4 regions of the Syntrophomonas erecta subsp. sporosyntropha genome follow, and region 3 is predicted to be linked to each of the others. Evidence: riboswitches for the same ligand, from Rfam matches in the RefSeq annotation. Region 3 holds a riboswitch; each other region holds the start of a gene.
What was found. Region 3 has a riboswitch for cyclic di-AMP ahead of ACZ5Q0_RS10230 (ABC transporter permease). Riboswitches for the same ligand answer to the same signal wherever they lie in the genome.

Region 1 (2,204 bases), 200 kb from region 3:
TATTGATGTTGCAATGGCATAAGCGTATTTTTAATTTAACAGAAAGACTACTAGACAGTCCTGATCAAGGGGAGGCAGCCGATGAAAACGGGGCCTAAAGGTAAGTTAGAAGAACGGAGAATTACCCGCCTGAAAATAAAAAACAGCCTGTTAGGAATAATTACTGCACTAATAATAATTTTTTTAGTGGCTAATCCGGGTGGTTGCAGTGATCGGTTAGTCAGGTGGCTGACAGGCTAATAACCAGCCGGGGTAAGAAACATGGTATTTTATTAACCCCGGTTTTTTATCCAGTATTATCCCGGCTTAAGATGATGTAAGTAAACCTCACTTTAAGTACCAGTCTTTTGGACCTTAAGGTGCCCCGGATAGAGAATTATTTAATCATTTCGTTGGTGCTTTGCAGCAGGTTTTCATACCCTCTAACCAAGGGTGTCTTAGGAATTTGCCTCATAGACCAGCTAATGGTCCGATTTTTAAGGAAAAGCTGCCTCTTTTGTTTACAACTCTTCTCTTTGTTTTTGAAACCTTTTGCAATATATGCCTATAATATTTAAGTAGTCATAAATTAATAGTATATTCTACAACTTTATTAAGGCCGGATAGCCATTCTCTTATGCTGAATCCTGAACACCCGGTTCAGGAGCGGGGGAACCATCTGTTATTGGGGTGAATCCATTTATGGTAGGGCTTCCTAGCCCAAACCCGTCAGCTAACTTCGCAAGCAGTCATAGGGGAGAATGGGATAACTGGTGTCTTTAAATCACTTCTAACTAGGTTATACCTATCTTTGAAGGCATCCTATTTCCCATAATTTTTAAAACACTTAAACCTGGCACTGCTTTAATACGGTGATAGTTAGCACTCGTATATTTTTATGACGTTTTATATTTTTTAATAAAAAGGAATGATGCCGTATAGAGAAAATTCGAGTAAATAATCTTACCAAGATTTACGGAAATAATCCGGGAAAAGCGTTGGAATTAGTAAAAAAAGGGGTTCCTAGTGACGAAATTCGCCAACGCACCAGACAGGTAGTTGGTATCCGTAATATAGACCTTACAGTCAACGAAGGTGAAAGCTTTGTGATTATGGGTCTTTCCGGGAGTGGCAAATCAACCCTGTTGCGTTGTATTAATTGTTTAATAAAGGCTACTGATGGTCAAATCATTATTGATGGAGAAGATATTACCCGTATGTCATCAGCAGATCTGGTAAATATTCGCCGTAAAAAGATGGCTATGGTATTTCAGCGTTTTGCCCTTTTACCTAATCGTTCTATTCTAAATAATGTGGCCTATGGGTTAGAAGTTCAGGGGGTGCCCCGGGAAAAACGGTATGCTGGGGCTCTACAGGCTATTGAAATGGTAGGCTTAAAAGGCTGGGAAGATTATTATCCCCAAAACTTAAGTGGAGGTATGCAACAAAGGGTAGGCATAGCCCGGGCTCTAGCTACCGATCCCGATATTCTGTTGATGGACGAGCCTTTTAGTGCCCTGGATCCTTTAATCCGCCAGGAAATGCAGGATGAACTGCTGGAAATTCAGGGTAAACTCCATAAAACTATCGTTTTTATTACCCACGATCTGGATGAAGCCTTAAAAATAGGGGATAGAATTGCCCTGATGAAAGATGGGCACATGGTGCAAATGGGACAGCCGGAGGATATTCTATTGTCTCCGGCCACTGAATATGTAGCCCGTTTTGTGGAAAATGTTAACCGCAGCAAAGCTCTTACAGCTGGTTCAGTTATGGTTAAACCTCGTTCTATCGTTTATCCCAAAGATGGGCCCCGGACGGCTCTCCATTTAATGGAAAAGCATGGTATTTCCATGGTATTTGTGACTGATCGAATAGGAAAACTCCTGGGCTATATCCAGGCTGATGAGGCGCTGGCTATTGCCGAAAAAGGTGAAAAACAGTTAGGTAATATAATTCAGAATGATATACCTCTAGCCTCACCGGATACTCTACTTTCCGATCTGATGGAAGTAGTGGCCCATACTAAAGTACCAGTTGCGGTAGTGGATGAGAATAAGATTTTAAGGGGTGTCCTGGTACGAGGGTCAGTAATAGCTGGTCTGGCCGGGGAAAGAGGTGGAAATAATGAATAATATTTTGGGCACCAGTTTTCTATATATAGAAGGAATTCCCCGCATTCCCTTAAGGGAATGGACTGACCAGGCCATAGATTATCTTACCTT
Region 2 (2,204 bases), 400 kb from region 3:
ATAATATGAGCAGAATCATTAATACCTTTTAAAAGAACTGCCTGATTGCCCAGCACTACTCCAGCTTTAATTAATTTATCACAAGCTTTTTTGGCTTCAGGGGTTATCTCCTGAGGGGCATTAAACTGAGTATTAATATAAATAGGCGGATGTTTTTCCAATATAGCACACAGTTCCGGTGTTATCCGCTGGGGCAGGGTTGCCAGAACACGAGTACCAATACGCTTAATTTCCACATGATCCATAGAATCCAGTTCAGTTAAAATCCACTCCAACATTGTATTACTAAGCATCAGGGTATCACCACCAGTAATAAGCACATCCCTTATTTCCCGGTTTTTACGTACATAATCCAGAGCTTCGGCTAATTCCCGACGAGTAATATGCTCATCATGTTCCCCGAAATTCCTCCTCCGCTGGCAATGACGGCAATACATAGCACACTGGTTGGTGACATTAATAATCAATCGATCCGGGTAGCGACGGGTAACACGGGGGGCCGGATTAGTTACAGTCTCACCCATAGGATCTGGATTACCGGATTGATCCTGGGCTTCGCAAATATCTGGTACGGCTTGTTTATATATGGGAGATTGCCGGTAATTTGCAAAATCAATTAAACTTAAATAATATGGAGAAACCGCCCAGCGAAACTGAGCTGACAGTTCCTGTAATTCAATTTTTTCCTGCCTGCTTAAAGGAATAAAATTTCCTAAAACCCCTACATCACAAATGCGATGCTTCATTTGCCAGATCCAGCTATCCCAATCTTCCTCATTTCCTCCAAAATAATCTAGTATCCTGGCTTTGTTTTTACGGGTACGTTCAGCCATGCGAAAACCGGTTTCCAATGCTGGTTCAATCTCCAGATAATCAGTAATCTGTTGTTTCAGTTCAGCCGCCCTTTGTAATGATAAATCACGATTCATGCTCTCTTCCCTGGTCAAAAAAAACCCTCCTTTTTATATGATAAAAATGGAGGGTTTTTTGGCATACATATGTGTACAATTATAAAATCACCCTCCCTTAGTACGCTTACGAAGTTAGCTGTCGGGTTAGGGCCAAGGGTAGCCCCTCAGGTAAACCTGACTCACCCCAAATTTGGGTCCCCCGCTCTGTGGATTTACAGATTAAGCGTCAGAACATAAATAATGTTCTAGCCATATTATACCGAATAATCGTTTACCATTTCAATCGTTCTTTCCCGTTTTATGCCATTTATTTATAACGTTTAATATCCAGTAGATTAACACCACCCCAAAAGCAGCAGCTACTGAAGCATTTTTTAGGCCTGCACCAATTAAAATCCCCATTATAGAAGTAAGCCACAGGGAAGTGGCAGCTGGCATACCCTCTACTCGCCGATCTTCAGTAACCCAGATTAATCCCGTTCCAATAAACCCCAGGGCCGAAATTACCTGGGCTGCTAACCTACCAGGATCACTAAACCACGGACCTATATACATTTTATAAAATTCCGTAGAAACTATGGTAACCAGAGTTGCTCCCAGGCAGGTAACCGTAAAGAGCCTGATAGTTCTGGAGTCACTATTAAACATTCCTATAACCAACCCTACCAGTCCTGCTATAAGTAACCGCCCGGAATAATCATATAACATTTATACCACCCTATAATTAGGGGCCTCCTTAGTAATAAACACATCATGGGGGTGGCTTTCGGTCAGACCGGCATTAGTAATACGTATAAATTTAGATTTGGTTTTCATTCCCTCAATGTTAGCCACACCACAATATCCCATCCCCGCCCTTAGTCCGCCGATGAGCTGGAATATGGTTTCCGATACATAGCCTTTATAAGGTACTCTTCCTTCAATACCCTCAGGCACCAGCTTTTTTGCATCCTCCTGGAAATACCGATCACTGCTACCTTCCACCATGGCACCTAATGACCCCATACCCCGGTATACCTTGTAGCTGCGTCCCTGAAGAATAACTACTTCTCCAGGACTTTCTTCCGTACCCGCCAGTAAGTTACCCAACATGACAACATCAGCTCCGGCAGCAATAGCCTTAGCAATGTCACCCGAATGTTTTATACCCCCATCGGCTATGATAGGAATATTATATTTAGCTGCTACCCCTGCACAGTCCATAACGGCTGTAATCTGGGGTACACCAATCCCTGCTACTACCCGGGTAGTACATATGGACCCAGGACCAATCCCCACTTTAACAGCATCTAC
Region 3 (2,204 bases):
AATTTACCCCCATACTGACCGCTTCCAAAGGAGAACGGCCTGTATAATAAATAGCAGGGTCATAACCCATTACACTAAGGTTAGCAACATCACTTCCTGGTGCCAGGTTTCGGGGTATGGTTCTTACCATACCGATAGTTGATCGAGGGGCCAGTCCATCTATATGGGGGGTATGGGCATATTGCAGCGGTGTCTTATGGTTAAGTTCAGGAATGGGCTCATCTGCCATTCCATCGGCTAGTATTACAATGTATTTCACGCGCCATTTCATCTCCTGTTTGCATTTTTCACCAGTATAGCACATGATGCCTCCGGGGAGTTGTTTGGTTTTAAGATGGGCCGGTTATTTTTAGATCTAGTACTAAAGTGGCGACAGTTAAAAACTACTAAGCATTTTCTCTATAGCAGACAGGTGGCCTGCATAGTATTAGAAATTGGTAGTAAAGTGATGTTTATAACCAAGCCTGCTGAAATAAGCAAACTACAGTTGGTATTAAAAAAGCCGGCTGAGGTTCGGAAACTGCCAGGAAGTAAATGGGAAACAGGGCTTTTTCGCCGTATTTTATTACATAAGCTTCTATATCACCATAGAATGTTAGAACACCCTATTTTTACCTTTTACCCTCCTGGCTACAAGGTTTTACCGCTTAAATGGGCCCTGGTTTGCTTTCGACAAGCTTGCAGATAATCTGTTATCATTTATATTATGGAACCAGAACAACGCTGAATTCTTTCCATGATCCAGTCATTTCCATGACTTTGGTCATGAAGAAGCGGGGAAACCGTATATTGGGGTGAAACCACCTGGTGGTAGGGTTACCTTACGACCCGAACCCGTCAGCTAACCTCGTAAGCGTAGCAAGGATGTAAATTACCGATATACATCTCGCTTATGCACTTCTGTTTCCCAATTCTAGGATGGTGTTATTTACATGTTCATATATGGTACGTTTGCCAATAGCTTTGCAGGCTATGTTATTGCTAATGGTGATAAAATTCTGCAGCTTAGCTGGGAACATTGTCTTTTAGTAATAGTAGCAGTTTTTATTGCAGTTGCTATAGGGATAGTATTGGGCCTATTAATAAGCTACTATAAATTTTTGGCCCGGATCGTCCTTTATGTGTGCCAGGTTATAATGACTATTCCTAGCCTGGCCTTATTTGGATTACTTTTGCCTTTCTTTGGTATAGGTTTTAAAACGGGTGTTTTAACCCTTATCCTCTATTGCCTCCTACCAGTAGTAAGAAATACTCATACCGGTATTGTCGAAATTGATCCAGCCATAATAGAAGCCGCCCATGGAATGGGTATGAACGAATTGAATATTATACGCCGCATCAAGTTGCCATTAGCTTGGCCAATTATTATGGCCGGCATAAGAACTGCAGTGGTTATGATAGTGGGAATCGCAGCTATTGCCTCAGTGGTAGGAGCTGGGGGCCTGGGAGAGTTTATATTCCGGGGCATTTCTCAATGGAATATAAATGCTGTCCTGGTAGGAGCAGTTTGCGTTTCCCTTTTAGCAGTTGTATTAGATCAATTATTAAAATGGGTAGAAACTAGATCGCAAATCTAGGGAAGGAGGTATTAATAATGATACGTCTGCAAGGAGTTACTAAAAAGTACAAAAACCAGGATATACCGGCAGTAAGTAACTTAGATCTGCATATTACCCGGGGCGAAACTTGTGTTTTAGTAGGTTCTTCCGGATGTGGGAAGACCACTACTATGAAAATGATTAACCGTCTGGTCAATCCAACCCATGGATCTATTTACATTAATGGACAGGATAACCAGCAGATAGATCCGGTGAAGTTGCGTCAAAATATTGGTTATGTTATCCAGGAAATTGGTCTATTTCCCCACATGACTATCGCTGATAATGTAGCAACAGTTCCTCGGGAAAAGAAATGGCCGGAAAGAAAGATTCAAAACCGGGTTGATGACTTGCTCCACCTGGTTGGATTAGATCCGGCTGAATATAGAGATCGCAAACCAGCCAGCCTTAGTGGAGGGCAGAGACAAAGAGTGGGGGTAGCCCGTGCTTTAGCTGCTGATCCTGCTATTCTACTGATGGACGAACCTTTCGGCGCAGTTGACCCCATAACTCGGACCCATCTGCAAAACCAGTTTTTAAAACTACAGGAAAAATTAAAGAAAACCGTGGTTTTTGTAACTCATGACATAGATGAGGCCATTAAGA
Region 4 (2,204 bases), 1.2 Mb from region 3:
CCTGACATTCAAATTTTTTGTATTCAGCACATATACCGCATTGTGTACATTCATGGCTTTGATCCTCTGGTTCACTGTAGGTGCAAATAATTCCCTCATAATTACGTAAAATGGTTTTCCTCGGTGATCTCGATATTAAATACTGGGGACCAACCGGTATTTTACCGCCCCCACCAGGTGCATCAACTACAAAGGTGGGAACTGCCAGTCCTGAAGTATGACCCCGCAGCATTTCGATAATCTCTATTCCTTTTGCTATAGAAGTTCTAAAATGTTCAATACCTTCGGAAAGATCGCATTGGTATAGATAGTAAGGTCTAACCCTAATCCGTACCAAACTTTGCACTAGTTTTTTTATAACATATGGACAATCATTCACATTTTTTAAAAGAACTGCTTGATTGCCTAGGGGAATTCCGGCATCTACCAGTTTACTGCAGGCCCGTTCAGACTCGAGAGTAATTTCTTTAGGGTGATTAAAATGAGTGTTAATCCACAGAGGTTGATACTTTTTAAGCATAGCGCATAGTTCATCTGTTATCCTCTGGGGCATAACTACCGGCGTGCGAGTACCAATACGTATAATCTCAATATGTTTTACGGCTCTCAAATTTCTAAGTATATATTCAATCCTTTTGTCTGGCAAACAGAAAGGATCACCTCCAGAGATTAGTACATCTCTGATTTCTGGATGTTCTTTGATGTAGTTAATGGCATTATTAATGTCTTCTATTGGTAAAGCCCGATCAGTTTGGCCAGCAAATCGTCTTCTGGTGCAATGACGACAATACATAGAGCATTGGTCCGTGACCAAAAGCAATACCCGATCTAGATACCTATGAGTAAGTCCTTTTACCGGTGAGTCAATTTCTTCATGCAGGGGATCCCTAGTCTCGTTTGGATTTATGTTTGTTTCCTTGCTGCTAGGCACTGCCTGCTTGCGTATCGGACATTTTGGATCATTTTTAGCCATGAGATTGGCATAATAAGGTGTTATAGCCATTCTTAAGGTTTTCAGGCCCTTACGGAGATTTTCTTTTTCCTCCCGGCTTAGATTTATCACTTGCTCAAGTTCCGCTACCGTAGAAATACGATTAGCCATTTGCCACTTCCAGTCATTCCAGTCAGCCAGGTTGATATCAGCACAATAGTTTGGCACTCTACAGGATGTGTTCATCTTGTCTCCTTTCTGTCCCCGGCAAGAAGAAAACCTAATAATGCATATGAAAACACAATACAGAGGGGAAAAGTTGGCGAAATTGCAGTTGGGTAAGAATTCATAAATCTTAATGACTACCATTGATTAGATATGGAAGATAGTTGCTAAATATAAATGGTTAAAAGAATTCTGAATAAATAAATGCCACAGAGCAACAGCTGTGGCATTAACTGCTCTTTCTTCTCAACGCTTACGGAATTAGCTGACGGATTCGGGTCGAAAAAGACTAAACCCTACCTGTGTTAAACAGGATTCACCCCAAAGGTTGGTTCTCCCGCTCGCTTTTGCGATTCAGCGTTTATATAATTGTTTTAACTTACCGGGAATATTCCTAAACAAAGTCGTCCCACGTATAACTCAATAAAAAGCCTTATTCCTTTTGCAAATAAAGATATTCTATTGAGTTGGTCGTATAAAAACCTGAACATACTTCCCTATTATAAGGCAAAATAGGCAAAATCCATTTTAACCTGTCTTATAACCTTGAATATACCACTGCAAGCATCTTCAGAAGCTCAGCCACATGCCGGAAACTACGGAAAAGTAAATAATACCGCCACTGGCAGTTTTATAAAGTTAATTAACCGGATTTTCGGTGTAAATGGTTGTCTGAAAAGTATCTAATCGTCCTTTACATTGAGCTCCTTTTTAGCTTTCCATAACGTAGTAATCACATCACATTTTAAAGTGATAAGTTCAGTATCAGCAGGGTTTTACATAAAATGGAATGTTCTTGTAATATTATCACCTAAACGTTAATTTAAGTCAAGTTAGGGGGACAAGGGGACAGGGGGGGACAGGGGGACAGGTTTGCTGTCCCATATACTTGTCCCCAATTATTGACTATTAAAGTGTTAACAACACCAGAACGCGGTACTAAAGAAAATACCCAGAATTAGCATAAACAGTCGGCAATAATTGCGGGGCAGATTATGAAAGGATGAATTTCGTAAGACCACAGTTTCGGTTTTTTAGGGATGGGACA

Region 1: another riboswitch for cyclic di-AMP. It lies ahead of ACZ5Q0_RS11255 (quaternary amine ABC transporter ATP-binding protein); the one in region 3 lies ahead of ACZ5Q0_RS10230 (ABC transporter permease).
Region 2: another riboswitch for cyclic di-AMP. It lies ahead of eam (glutamate 2,3-aminomutase); the one in region 3 lies ahead of ACZ5Q0_RS10230 (ABC transporter permease).
Region 4: another riboswitch for cyclic di-AMP. It lies ahead of kamA (lysine 2,3-aminomutase); the one in region 3 lies ahead of ACZ5Q0_RS10230 (ABC transporter permease).

What each region holds. Positions count from the first base shown of each region.
Region 1 is NZ_AP042459.1:2,297,485-2,299,688, forward strand. Features, by position in the region: gene ACZ5Q0_RS11245 (hypothetical protein) at 1-98, shown strand, start outside; gene ACZ5Q0_RS11250 (hypothetical protein) at 82-240, shown strand; cyclic di-AMP (ydaO/yuaA leader) riboswitch at 608-742, shown strand; gene ACZ5Q0_RS11255 (quaternary amine ABC transporter ATP-binding protein) at 978-2,114, shown strand; gene ACZ5Q0_RS11260 (ABC transporter permease) at 2,107-2,204, shown strand, end outside.
Region 2 is NZ_AP042459.1:2,501,682-2,503,885, reverse strand. Features, by position in the region: gene eam (glutamate 2,3-aminomutase) at 1-929, opposite strand, end outside; cyclic di-AMP (ydaO/yuaA leader) riboswitch at 1,017-1,147, opposite strand; gene ACZ5Q0_RS12230 (MgtC/SapB family protein) at 1,191-1,619, opposite strand; gene guaB (IMP dehydrogenase) at 1,620-2,204, opposite strand, start outside.
Region 3 is NZ_AP042459.1:2,100,986-2,103,189, forward strand. Features, by position in the region: gene ACZ5Q0_RS10225 (cofactor-independent phosphoglycerate mutase) at 1-259, opposite strand, end outside; cyclic di-AMP (ydaO/yuaA leader) riboswitch at 712-871, shown strand; gene ACZ5Q0_RS10230 (ABC transporter permease) at 933-1,577, shown strand; gene ACZ5Q0_RS10235 (betaine/proline/choline family ABC transporter ATP-binding protein) at 1,595-2,204, shown strand, end outside.
Region 4 is NZ_AP042459.1:931,945-934,148, forward strand. Features, by position in the region: gene kamA (lysine 2,3-aminomutase) at 1-1,102, opposite strand, end outside; cyclic di-AMP (ydaO/yuaA leader) riboswitch at 1,392-1,526, opposite strand.